3 regions of the Exiguobacterium sp. s152 genome follow, and region 3 is predicted to be linked to each of the others. Evidence: riboswitches for the same ligand, from Rfam matches in the RefSeq annotation. Region 3 holds a riboswitch; each other region holds the start of a gene.
What was found. Region 3 has a riboswitch for thiamine pyrophosphate ahead of tenA (thiaminase II). Riboswitches for the same ligand answer to the same signal wherever they lie in the genome.
Positions count from the first base shown of each region.

Region 1 (3,278 bases), on a different contig from region 3:
CTGCTGTTCTCGGTCAAGGAACCGGCGTTCTCGTTCCATCTGCTCGACCGTTTCCTCGTCTTAATCGAATCGAAGCAAGTCCACCCGATTATCGTCTTAACGAAGATGGACTTGTTGACGGAGTCGGAGCTCGAAACGATTCAAGCAGCAGCAGCTTTATACCGGTCAATCGGCTATGAGGTCATCGAGACGTCGACGGAGAACGGGGCGGGGATCGAACAAATTCGTGGGTCGTTTAAGGAGAAGACGAGCGTGTTCGCCGGACAGACCGGTGTCGGCAAGAGTTCACTCTTGAACGCGGTCGCGCCGGAACTTGAACTCGCGACCGGGAAAATCTCGAAGTCGCTCGGCCGAGGCAAGCACACGACGCGTCACGTCACGCTCATCACGCTCGCTGACGGGCTCGTCGCTGACACGCCTGGTTTCTCGAGCCTCGAGTTCCCAGAAGAACTCGCAGTCGAGGAGATGCGCTGGTGCTTCCCTGAGTTTGTCGAACGGCATGACGACTGCAAATTCCGGGGCTGTGCCCATTTGAACGAACCGGGTTGTGCCGTCAAAGCGGCCGTCGAGGCGGGAGAAATCGCTTCCACCCGTTACGAGAATTATGTTACGTTTATGGCAGAGTTAAACGATAGACAACGGAGGTACTGACATGATTAAAATTGCACCATCAATTTTAGCGGCGGACTTCGCCAACCTAGAGGCAGAAGTGAAGGCGGTCCAAGAAGCCGGCGCGGATTATATCCATTTTGATGTCATGGACGGTCAATTCGTCCCGAACATCTCGATTGGTCTCCCGGTACTCGCAAGCTTACGGAAGAAGTCGGACATGGTACTCGACGTCCATTTAATGATCGACCAGCCGGAGCGCTTCGTCGAAGACTTCATCAAAGCGGGAGCGGATATCGTCACAGTTCACGTTGAAGCGACGAACCATTTGCATCGCGTGCTTCAACAAATTAAGGCGGCCGGAGCCAAGTGTGGCGTCGTTCTCAACCCGCATACGCCGCTATCGTTGATTGAACACGTGCTCGGTGACGTCGACATGGTCCTTCTCATGACGGTGAACCCTGGCTTTGGGGGTCAGAAGTTCATCGAATCGGTCGTGCCGAAAATCGCGGCGTTGAACGAGATGCGCCAAGCGCGCCGTCTCGACTTTGAAATCGAGATTGACGGCGGCGTCAACGCGGAGACGGCGAAATTATGTATCGATGCCGGTGCTGACGTGCTCGTGGCCGGCTCGGCCATCTATAACGAGCCGAGCTATAAAGACGCAATCGATAGCATTCGCAACGCATCTCGTGTATAATCGTCCATAGAACAACAAATATTGTCGCAAGGGGTGTCACATTCTGTGGCTGAGAGGCATACGCTAACCCTTTGAACCTGTTCCGTTCACACGGACGTAGGGATGTGGCGAAAATGCACGTTGCTACTCGATAGCAGCATGGCGTTTACGTCATGCTGCTTTTTGTCGTTCGCTCATAATTTAAGGAGGGAAATAGATGAAACAACGTTTAAAATTACAGGCGCTCATTGAAATCTCATTGTTCGCCGCACTCGGTTTGATTTTTGATTTGCTCATCCCGTTCCGGATGCCGCAAGGCGGGTCAATCAGCTTGGCGATGTTGCCGATTTTCGTGATGGCGTATCGTCACGGCTTGAAAGGCGGACTTGCGACCGGTGCACTCGTCGGAACGCTGCAATTGCTGTTCGGGGCCTACATCTTCACGCCGGTCCAGTTCCTGCTCGACTACACGTTCGCTTACGGTGTCGTCGGTATGGCGGGACTGTTCGCGGGTCAAGTGAAACGAGCCGCCAAAGATGAGGCAAAAAAGACGCTCGTCGTCTATTTGGTGCTCGGCGCGCTCCTCGGCTCACTGCTTCGTTACGGCGCCCACGTCTTGTCGGGGATCGTCTTCTTCGCCGAATACGCGGAAGGTCCGGTCGTCGCCTACTCGTTCGCCTATAACATGACGTACATGCTCCCGTCCTTCCTCGTGTCGGCCGTCGTCCTCGTCCTCTTGTTCGTCTCGGCGCCGCGCTTCGCGACGCTCGCGACCCGGGACGTCCGCTAATGCGGGTGTTGATTGTGGCGGCCAGCCCGGAACCAATCTCGGGACTCCCGCGTGACGTCGATTACATCATCGGCGTCGATGGGGGGTACGAGACACTGTTGAACCACGGGCTGAACCCAGATCTCGTCGTCGGCGATTTCGACTCCTTCACGGGCGAAGTGCCGATCGACGCCGTCCGTTATCCATCTGAGAAAGATGTGACCGACCTCGAGATCGCTCTCGAGGCGGCACGGGGGCATGGCGCGACTGAGATGCTCGTATACGGCGCGCTCGGCGGCCGGCTCGATATGACGCTCAGCAATATCGGTCTGCTCGAGGCGTATCCGGAGATGCGTCTTGTCACGGCAGGGCAGACGGTACGACTCGTAGGGTCGGGACGCTATGAACTCCCGCGTCAAGACGGTCACTATTTGTCGCTCATCCCATGGAAACAGGCGAACGTGACCATCCGCGGCGTCAAATATCCGCTCGACCGTCACGATGTCGTCAGCCATGAGGCGCTCACCATCTCGAACGAATGGGACGATGAAACGGCGGACTTGATCGTGCACGAAGGTATGGTGCTCATGCTGTATGTCAAAAAATGAACACAAAAAAATCCCATCGGCGAATGCCGCTGGGATTTATTTCGTTCGTGTATAAAAATTATACGCGTTCGACGAGACCTGATTTAAGAGCGCGAGCTGAAACCCAAACTCGTTTAGGTTTACCGTCAACGAGAATACGAACTTTTTGTACGTTTACACCCCAAGTGCGTTTTGTCTTGTTGAGTGCGTGCGAACGGTTGTTACCTGATTTAGGTGATTTACCTGTTACGTAGCATTTACGTGCCATGCGTTTCCCCTCCTTTTTTATGTGGGTTCGTCCTAATAGACACTCGTTTATATTAGCACGGGTTTTTTCACGATGCAACTAGAAAATCATAGGATGACAAGAAAAAAACTTGACATTACTGGAAAGGATTTTAATAATGAATGAGGGTTACGGCTACAATTGACCGAGTTTATGGAGCAGGTTCTTTTAATAACTAGGTACTTATTGTAGAATGTAGTGAAGGAATCATTCCGAATAAAGGAGGCTACTCCATATGGCAATTGAAATGAAGACAACATATGGCAATATTGACATCACGAACGACGTGGTCGCGACACTCGCAGGCGGTGCGGCGATGGAATGTTTCGGCGTTGTGGGAATGGCGTC
Region 1 covers NZ_JACSLX010000002.1:102,797-106,074, reverse strand. The annotation lists gene rsgA (ribosome small subunit-dependent GTPase A) at 1-651, shown strand, start outside; gene rpe (ribulose-phosphate 3-epimerase) at 653-1,309, shown strand; TPP riboswitch at 1,329-1,429, shown strand; gene thiT (energy-coupled thiamine transporter ThiT) at 1,506-2,078, shown strand; gene KNP72_RS04560 (thiamine diphosphokinase) at 2,078-2,665, shown strand; gene rpmB (50S ribosomal protein L28) at 2,724-2,912, opposite strand; gene KNP72_RS04550 (Asp23/Gls24 family envelope stress response protein) at 3,166-3,278, shown strand, end outside.
Region 1: it holds a riboswitch for thiamine pyrophosphate, as region 3 does, so the genes downstream of both, thiT (energy-coupled thiamine transporter ThiT) here and tenA (thiaminase II) in region 3, are expected to answer to the same signal.

Region 2 (3,278 bases), on a different contig from region 3:
GACGGACGAAAAATTGGTCGAGCTATCGAACGGCTGCATTTGTTGCACGCTTCGTGAGGACCTGCTCGAAGCGGTACAGGACATCACGAACGACCGTGAACTCGACGGGATTATCATCGAATCATCCGGCATCTCAGAACCGATTCCGGTCGCTCAAACGTTTACATACGCCGATGACGCCCTCGGGATCGATTTAACGAGCCGCGTCTATATCGATGCGATGGTGACCGTCGTCGATGCATATCGATTCTTGAAAGATTTTAACTCGGGCGAGTCACTCCATGAACGCAAGCAGGCCATCGATGAGACGGACGTCCGTGAAGTCGTCGATCTGCTCGTCGATCAAATCGAGTTCGCGGACATCATCGTCTTGAACAAGGCGGACCGCGTGACAGAGACGGAAGTCGACGAGATGGCCGGGCTGTTAAAGGCGCTCAATCCTACCGCCAAACTGTTGACGTCGGTCCTTGCGAACGTAGAATTGACCGAGCTGTTAGACGTCAATCTGTTCGATTTCGAGCAGGCGATGCATGCCGCCGGCTGGATTCACGAGCTTGAGGCGGAAGTACATACGCCGGAGACAGAAGAGTACGGCATCAGCTCGTTCGTCTATCGTCGACGCCGTCCGTTCCACCCGGAGCGGCTTCATGCGTGGATCGAGGCGTTCCCGGAACAAGTCGTCCGCGCCAAAGGGTTCTTATGGATTGCTTCTCGAAACGACCTCGCCTGCCTGTTCTCGCAAGCGGGGTACGCCTCGACGCTTGAACACGCAGGACGTTGGCTCGCGACGCTGCCGAAGGAAGAGCGTCGTCTTATGTTCGCAGCAGAACCCGAGCTCGCCGCCGATTACGTCGAGCCGTACGGGGACCGTCAGACGGAGCTCGTCTTGATTGGGCAGCGGATGGAGCGTTCGGTCATCGAGGCCGGACTCGACGCGTGTCTGTTGACAGACGAGGAGATGACCCTCGATTGGACGACGTTGCAAGATACGCTTCCGGGGAACGGTATCGTGACTTTCACATAAACCGTTTACAAATCCGGAGTGGTCGTCTATACTTTTCGTTGCATAGACAACCGCATACATTGGACTACACTAGGGGTGCTTCGGCTGAGATGTGAGCATGGCTCCAATCCCTTATGACTCGATCCGGGTAATACCGGCGTGAGGAAGTGTGGCACTTTTTCTAATGGATTTGTAAATTGGACGAGTGGCCGCATTCTCATGGATGCGGCTTTTTTGTGTACATACAATTAAGGGGGAATAGAACATGAACAATCAATGTGAAAGGAGTCCGATCGTCGGATTCCGCTTTACGCTGAGCCCAATGACGTCTGATTTTGTGAGTGTCATCAAAGGGGCATTGAAGGAGACGAACTTGCAAAACGTCTGGCGACATACCGACGACGTCTCGACGGTCATCCGTGGACGAAGTGAGCATGTGTTCGATGTGGCCAAAGCCGTCCTGTCACATGCGACGAAGACAGGAGAACATGTGTCGATGAGCGGGACGTTCTCGGTCGGCTGCCCAGGCGACACGGCAGGAGACAATCTGCTCGACGTGACGACTGAGCCGGGGAATGGCACGGCGGGCTCGCAGTACGTATCTTCACAATTTGCACTCTATCCGCTCGGGGACCCGAAGTATATGGACATCATCTACGAAGAAATTGCGTTTGCGAAAGAGCGTGGCGTTTTCAATGACTCGATGCATTATGCCTCGGGTATTCACGGCGACATCGAACCGGTGTTTTCATTTTACGAGGCGACGTTCGACCGCGTCCGTGCGAAGACGAGCCATGTCGTCATGACGGTCACGTTCAGCGTGAACAGCCCGTCACACGAGGGACAGCAGCATGCTTAAGTCGTGGAAGTTAAAAGAAATCGTCTTGTTGGCCATTTTATCGGTCGTATTCGCTGTCGTCTATTTGGCGTTCGTCCATGTCGGGAATCTATGGGCAGGCTTGATTGGACCAATCGCGTACGAATGGATTTTTGGGATTTGGTTCATCGTCTCGATTATTGCGGCTTATATCATCCGCCGACCTGGCGCAGCATTTTTGTCAGAAGTGCTTGCGGCGACGATTGAGATGATGATTGGTAACGCGATTGGACCTCGTATTATTTTAGTCGGGATCATTCAAGGACTTGGTGCTGAAGCGGCGTTTGCGGTCACGGGCTACAAGCGATATGACCTTTGGGTGCTCATGCTGGCCGGATTTGGTGCAGCTGCGACGAGTTTCGCGTATACGTATGTCATGGGTGGACTCGTTGCCCTCAGTCCGACATACGTAGCGACGATGTTCGCGTTACGTGCGACAAGCGGAATGCTCATTGCCGGTCTGGGAGGTAAGATTTTGAGCGACTTGTTGCTTCGTACGGGTGCGCTCGAAGGGTATGCCCTCGCGCGTAAGGGACGAGTACATGGTTGAGGCAGAACAGCTGGCGTTCCGCTATCCGGACAAACAGCGCGAAGTATTGACAGACATCACGCTTCAATTAACGGCTGGGAGGACGCTCATCACAGGGGCGAGCGGATCGGGGAAATCGACATTGTTCTCTTTGATGAATCGTCTGTACCCGGATAACTGCGATGGCATCGTGACAGGCAAATTACATTTGTTTGACCGCTCTTACGACACGTATACAGCTGGTGAGGTGAATCGTCGTGTTGGAACGGTGTTTCAAGATCCTGACAGTCAATTCGTCATGCAGACGGTCGAGGAGGAATTGATTTTCACACTTGAAAATTTTGCCGTGGCGAGGGACGAGATGATGGCGCGTGTGGCCACGATTTTAGCGGAATTGCAGTTGACCGATTATCGTGACCGAGTCATTCATGACCTGTCAGGTGGTGAAAAGCAACAAATCGCTGTCGCCTGTGCTTTGATCGGGAAGCCGGAATGGCTACTACTCGATGAGCCGCTCGCGCACCTTGATCCCGAAACCTCAACCCGTTTCGTTCAGTGGCTCGACAACGTCGCACAGACGGTAAACGTTGTCGTCATCGAACATCGACCCTTCCTATGGGGCGGGTTCTTCGATAGAGAAGTGGAGCTCGTGAACGGACGCATCAACTATGACGGACCGTTCGTTGCCCGCCCGGATTATACGTTCTCTCCGGTTAAGGTGACACAAGGAAATACTGTTTTATTTCACGTACCGCAATTGAAACGAATAACATTCAAACTAGCAGCGAGCGAGCTGACCGTCGCCGAGGGTGATCTCATTGCCGTACTTGGTCGAAACGGCAGTGGCAAATCGACTTGGCTCAAGAGCC
Region 2 covers NZ_JACSLX010000001.1:19,715-22,992, reverse strand. The annotation lists gene KNP72_RS00125 (GTP-binding protein) at 1-1,024, shown strand, start outside; TPP riboswitch at 1,086-1,186, shown strand; gene KNP72_RS00120 (YkoF family thiamine/hydroxymethylpyrimidine-binding protein) at 1,269-1,862, shown strand; gene KNP72_RS00115 (ECF transporter S component) at 1,855-2,430, shown strand; gene KNP72_RS00110 (ABC transporter ATP-binding protein) at 2,423-3,278, shown strand, end outside.
Region 2: it holds a riboswitch for thiamine pyrophosphate, as region 3 does, so the genes downstream of both, KNP72_RS00120 (YkoF family thiamine/hydroxymethylpyrimidine-binding protein) here and tenA (thiaminase II) in region 3, are expected to answer to the same signal.

Region 3 (3,278 bases):
CGTCACACGATACGTGGCGGACTTGTTTTATGAGAAAAAGGCGCATGAGATTTTTCCGGTGTTCACCGGGATGCTCAAAGTGACGATTCTCGCCGCAGGCTTGCTGTATAGTATCTTTTGGCTATTGTCGCCGCTCGATTTTCTGTACAAACTGACGTTGTTCGTTTTATTTATGACGATTAACGTCATCTGGGTCATGTTCTTGTTCTTGAGTGCCGCCAAGTATTATCAAGCGGTGGCCTATAGCTTCTTGCTCGGTGGACTCATCTCGGTCGGGAGCGTCTATGCGATCAGCCGTCTCATGGTCGACCCGTCGAGTCTCGAGCTGTTGCTCGGTTTCACGGTCGGGATGATTGTGACGTTGTTCGGGTTATTCTTCGCGATGCTCCGGACGTTCCCGCTCCGTTACGCGGTGAAAGAGTTCTCGTACTTCAAGTACTTCGACCGCTATCCGGACTTGTTCGCCATCGGCGTGTTGTACGTGCTCGGGATTTGGGTCACGAATTTCATCATCTGGTTCGGTGAAGGACGTGTCATCATCGCGGACTCGTTCCTGTTCAACCCGTATTATGATACGGCCATCTTTTGGTCGTACTTGACGATTATCCCGACGCAACTGTTGTTCGTCGTCGCCGTCGAGACCCGATTTTATGAGCGCTACCGTACGTTTTATGGATTGATCAACTACGGCGGGGCACTCCATCAAATCGAGAAGGCGAAACAGACGATGACGTCCGTATTGAAAAATGAGTTGATTCGACTCGCGCGGAGCCAAGGCGTCGTGACGCTGTTCGCCATCCTGATGGCGGGCGCGTTCGTCAGTTGGATCGGCGTCCCGGATGAGATTGGTCAAATCTTTCGGATGACGACGCTCGCGGCGTTCGCGAATGCGATGATTCTCATCTTGACGCTGTTATTGCTCTATTTCGAGGACCGGCGCGGGGCGTTGTTCGTCAACATCTCGTTCTTCACGTTGAACGCGTTGTTCACGTTACTGCTCTTGCCGCGAGGCATCGATTGGTACGGTGTCGGCTTTGCCGTCAGTACGACGATCACGTTCTTCTTGGCCGGCCTGCGTTTGATTTATTACATGGGCAAAGTCGATTATTACGTGTTCGCCGCGTCGAACCGGCGCAAGCTCGGCACCGAGCGGTTCTCGCAAATGGGAACGTTGTTGAACCGGCGCTTTTCGCGATAAAGGGTTTTCAGTACAGGGAAAGACTGATATGATGTGGTCGTAGACGACCGAATTTCATAATGTTTACCACTAGGGGAGTCGCGTGACGCGGCTGAGATGGACGAGGTCCAGACCCTTTGAACCTGATCTAGTTCACGCTAGCGTAGGGAAGTGGGCGAACCGATTGTTCTCGTACACTTTGTGTAAATCCGACGCCGCTTCCGTTATGGGAGGCGGCGTCTTTTTTAATCACAAAGGAGGAGAACACATGACATTCACCGCACATCTACGACAAGAGGCAGATGCTTTGTTTCAAGCCAGTTTTGATCACCCGTTCGTCCGGGAACTCGGAACGGGTGAACTCGACGAGGCGAAATTTCGGCATTACGTCATGCAAGACTCGTATTATTTGAATCAGTTTTCGAAAGTACAGGCGAAAGGCGCGACGCTCGCCCCGAATATGGAAGTGGCGAGCCGTTTTTTGACGCACGCCCTTCACACGATTGAAGCGGAGCATGCGCTGCATCGTGAGTTTTTCACGTTGCTCGACGTGACGGAGGCGGAGTGGGCGACGTTCGAACCGGCCCCGACGGCTTACGCCTATGCGATGCATATGCAACAGGCTGGGCCGACGCTCGGCGACGTGCTCGCGTCAATCTTGCCTTGCTACTGGGTCTATTATGAGATCGGGGAGCGATTGAAAGACGCGACACCCGATCATCCGATTTATACGACGTGGATTGCGACGTACGGGTCGGAATGGTTCCGCGACCTCGTCGAGGAACAGATTGAACGGCTCGACGTGCTCGCCGGACAGGCGACCGCGGAAGAGCGATTCCGGTATCAGCAGCTGTTCTTGAAGAGTTGTTATTATGAACACGCGTTTTGGGAGATGGCGTGGACGCTCGAGTCGTGGGATTTACCGGCGGGGGTAACACGATGAAGCGCGACTTATGGGACAAAGTCAGAGCCGAACGGCCACTCATCCACAACATCACGAATATCGTCGTCGCCAACTTTTCAGCGAACGGGCTGCTCGCCATCGGGGCGGCCCCGGTCATGGCATCTGCGGTCGAAGAAGTGGCCGAGATGGCATCCGTGAGCGATGCGCTCGTGCTTAATATCGGCACGCTCGATGCAATGACGGAACGTACGATGATTCGAGCCGGGCAGGCGGCGAATCAAGCGGGTCGTCCAGTCGTCTTCGATCCGGTCGGGGTCGGGGCGACCTCATTCCGGCGCGACGTCGCCAAAGCGATTCTGCAACATGTCCGCGTGACGGTCATTCGTGGGAATGCCGGAGAAATCGCGACATTGATTGGTCTCGACGCGGCGGCGCGCGGTGTGGACGCCGGTGAAACGCGAGACGATTTGAATCAAATCGCGCGTGAGGCGGCACGACGCTATACCTGTGTCGTTGCCGTGACCGGAGAAACGGATGTCGTCAGCGACGGGGACGTGACGATTGAAATTAAAGGCGGTACTGGCGCGATGGCCCGGACGACAGGGACCGGTTGTTTACTCAGTGCGGTCGTCGGTGCGTTCCTTGCGGTCGAACGGGATGCGGTTACGGCCACGGCGACGGCGCTCGCCGGCTATGCCCGGTGCGGCGAACTCGCTACCGCTTTGGCTGACGGACCGGGTGACTTCCCCGTTCACTTCTTGAATGAGCTTGGCAAGATGACGGCGGTCGAGTTGCCGAGTGACCGTATCGAGGTGGTGTCATGATACGGCCCCAAGTATTGACGATTGCCGGTTCAGATTCGGGCGGTGGCGCTGGCATTCAAGCTGATTTGAAGACGTTCCAAGAGCTCGGTGTGTTCGGGACGAGTGTTTTGACGGCCGTCACGGCCCAAAACACACGTGGGGTGCATGGGGTCGAGGCGGTGTCACCGGAACTCGTGACGCAACAACTCGATGCAATCGGTTCAGACTTTACGATTGCGGCGTGCAAGACCGGGATGTTGTTCGATGCGGCGCGCATCGAGGTGGTCGCTGATGGGGTGCGGCGTCACACATTCAATCGGCTCGTCGTTGACCCGGTCATGATTGCGAAAGGCGGGGCCTCGCTACTTCAGGATTCGGCGGTCCAGGCGCTCAA
Region 3 covers NZ_JACSLX010000006.1:59,274-62,551, forward strand. The annotation lists gene pelG (exopolysaccharide Pel transporter PelG) at 1-1,198, shown strand, start outside; TPP riboswitch at 1,260-1,364, shown strand; gene tenA (thiaminase II) at 1,446-2,120, shown strand; gene thiM (hydroxyethylthiazole kinase) at 2,117-2,905, shown strand; gene thiD (bifunctional hydroxymethylpyrimidine kinase/phosphomethylpyrimidine kinase) at 2,902-3,278, shown strand, end outside.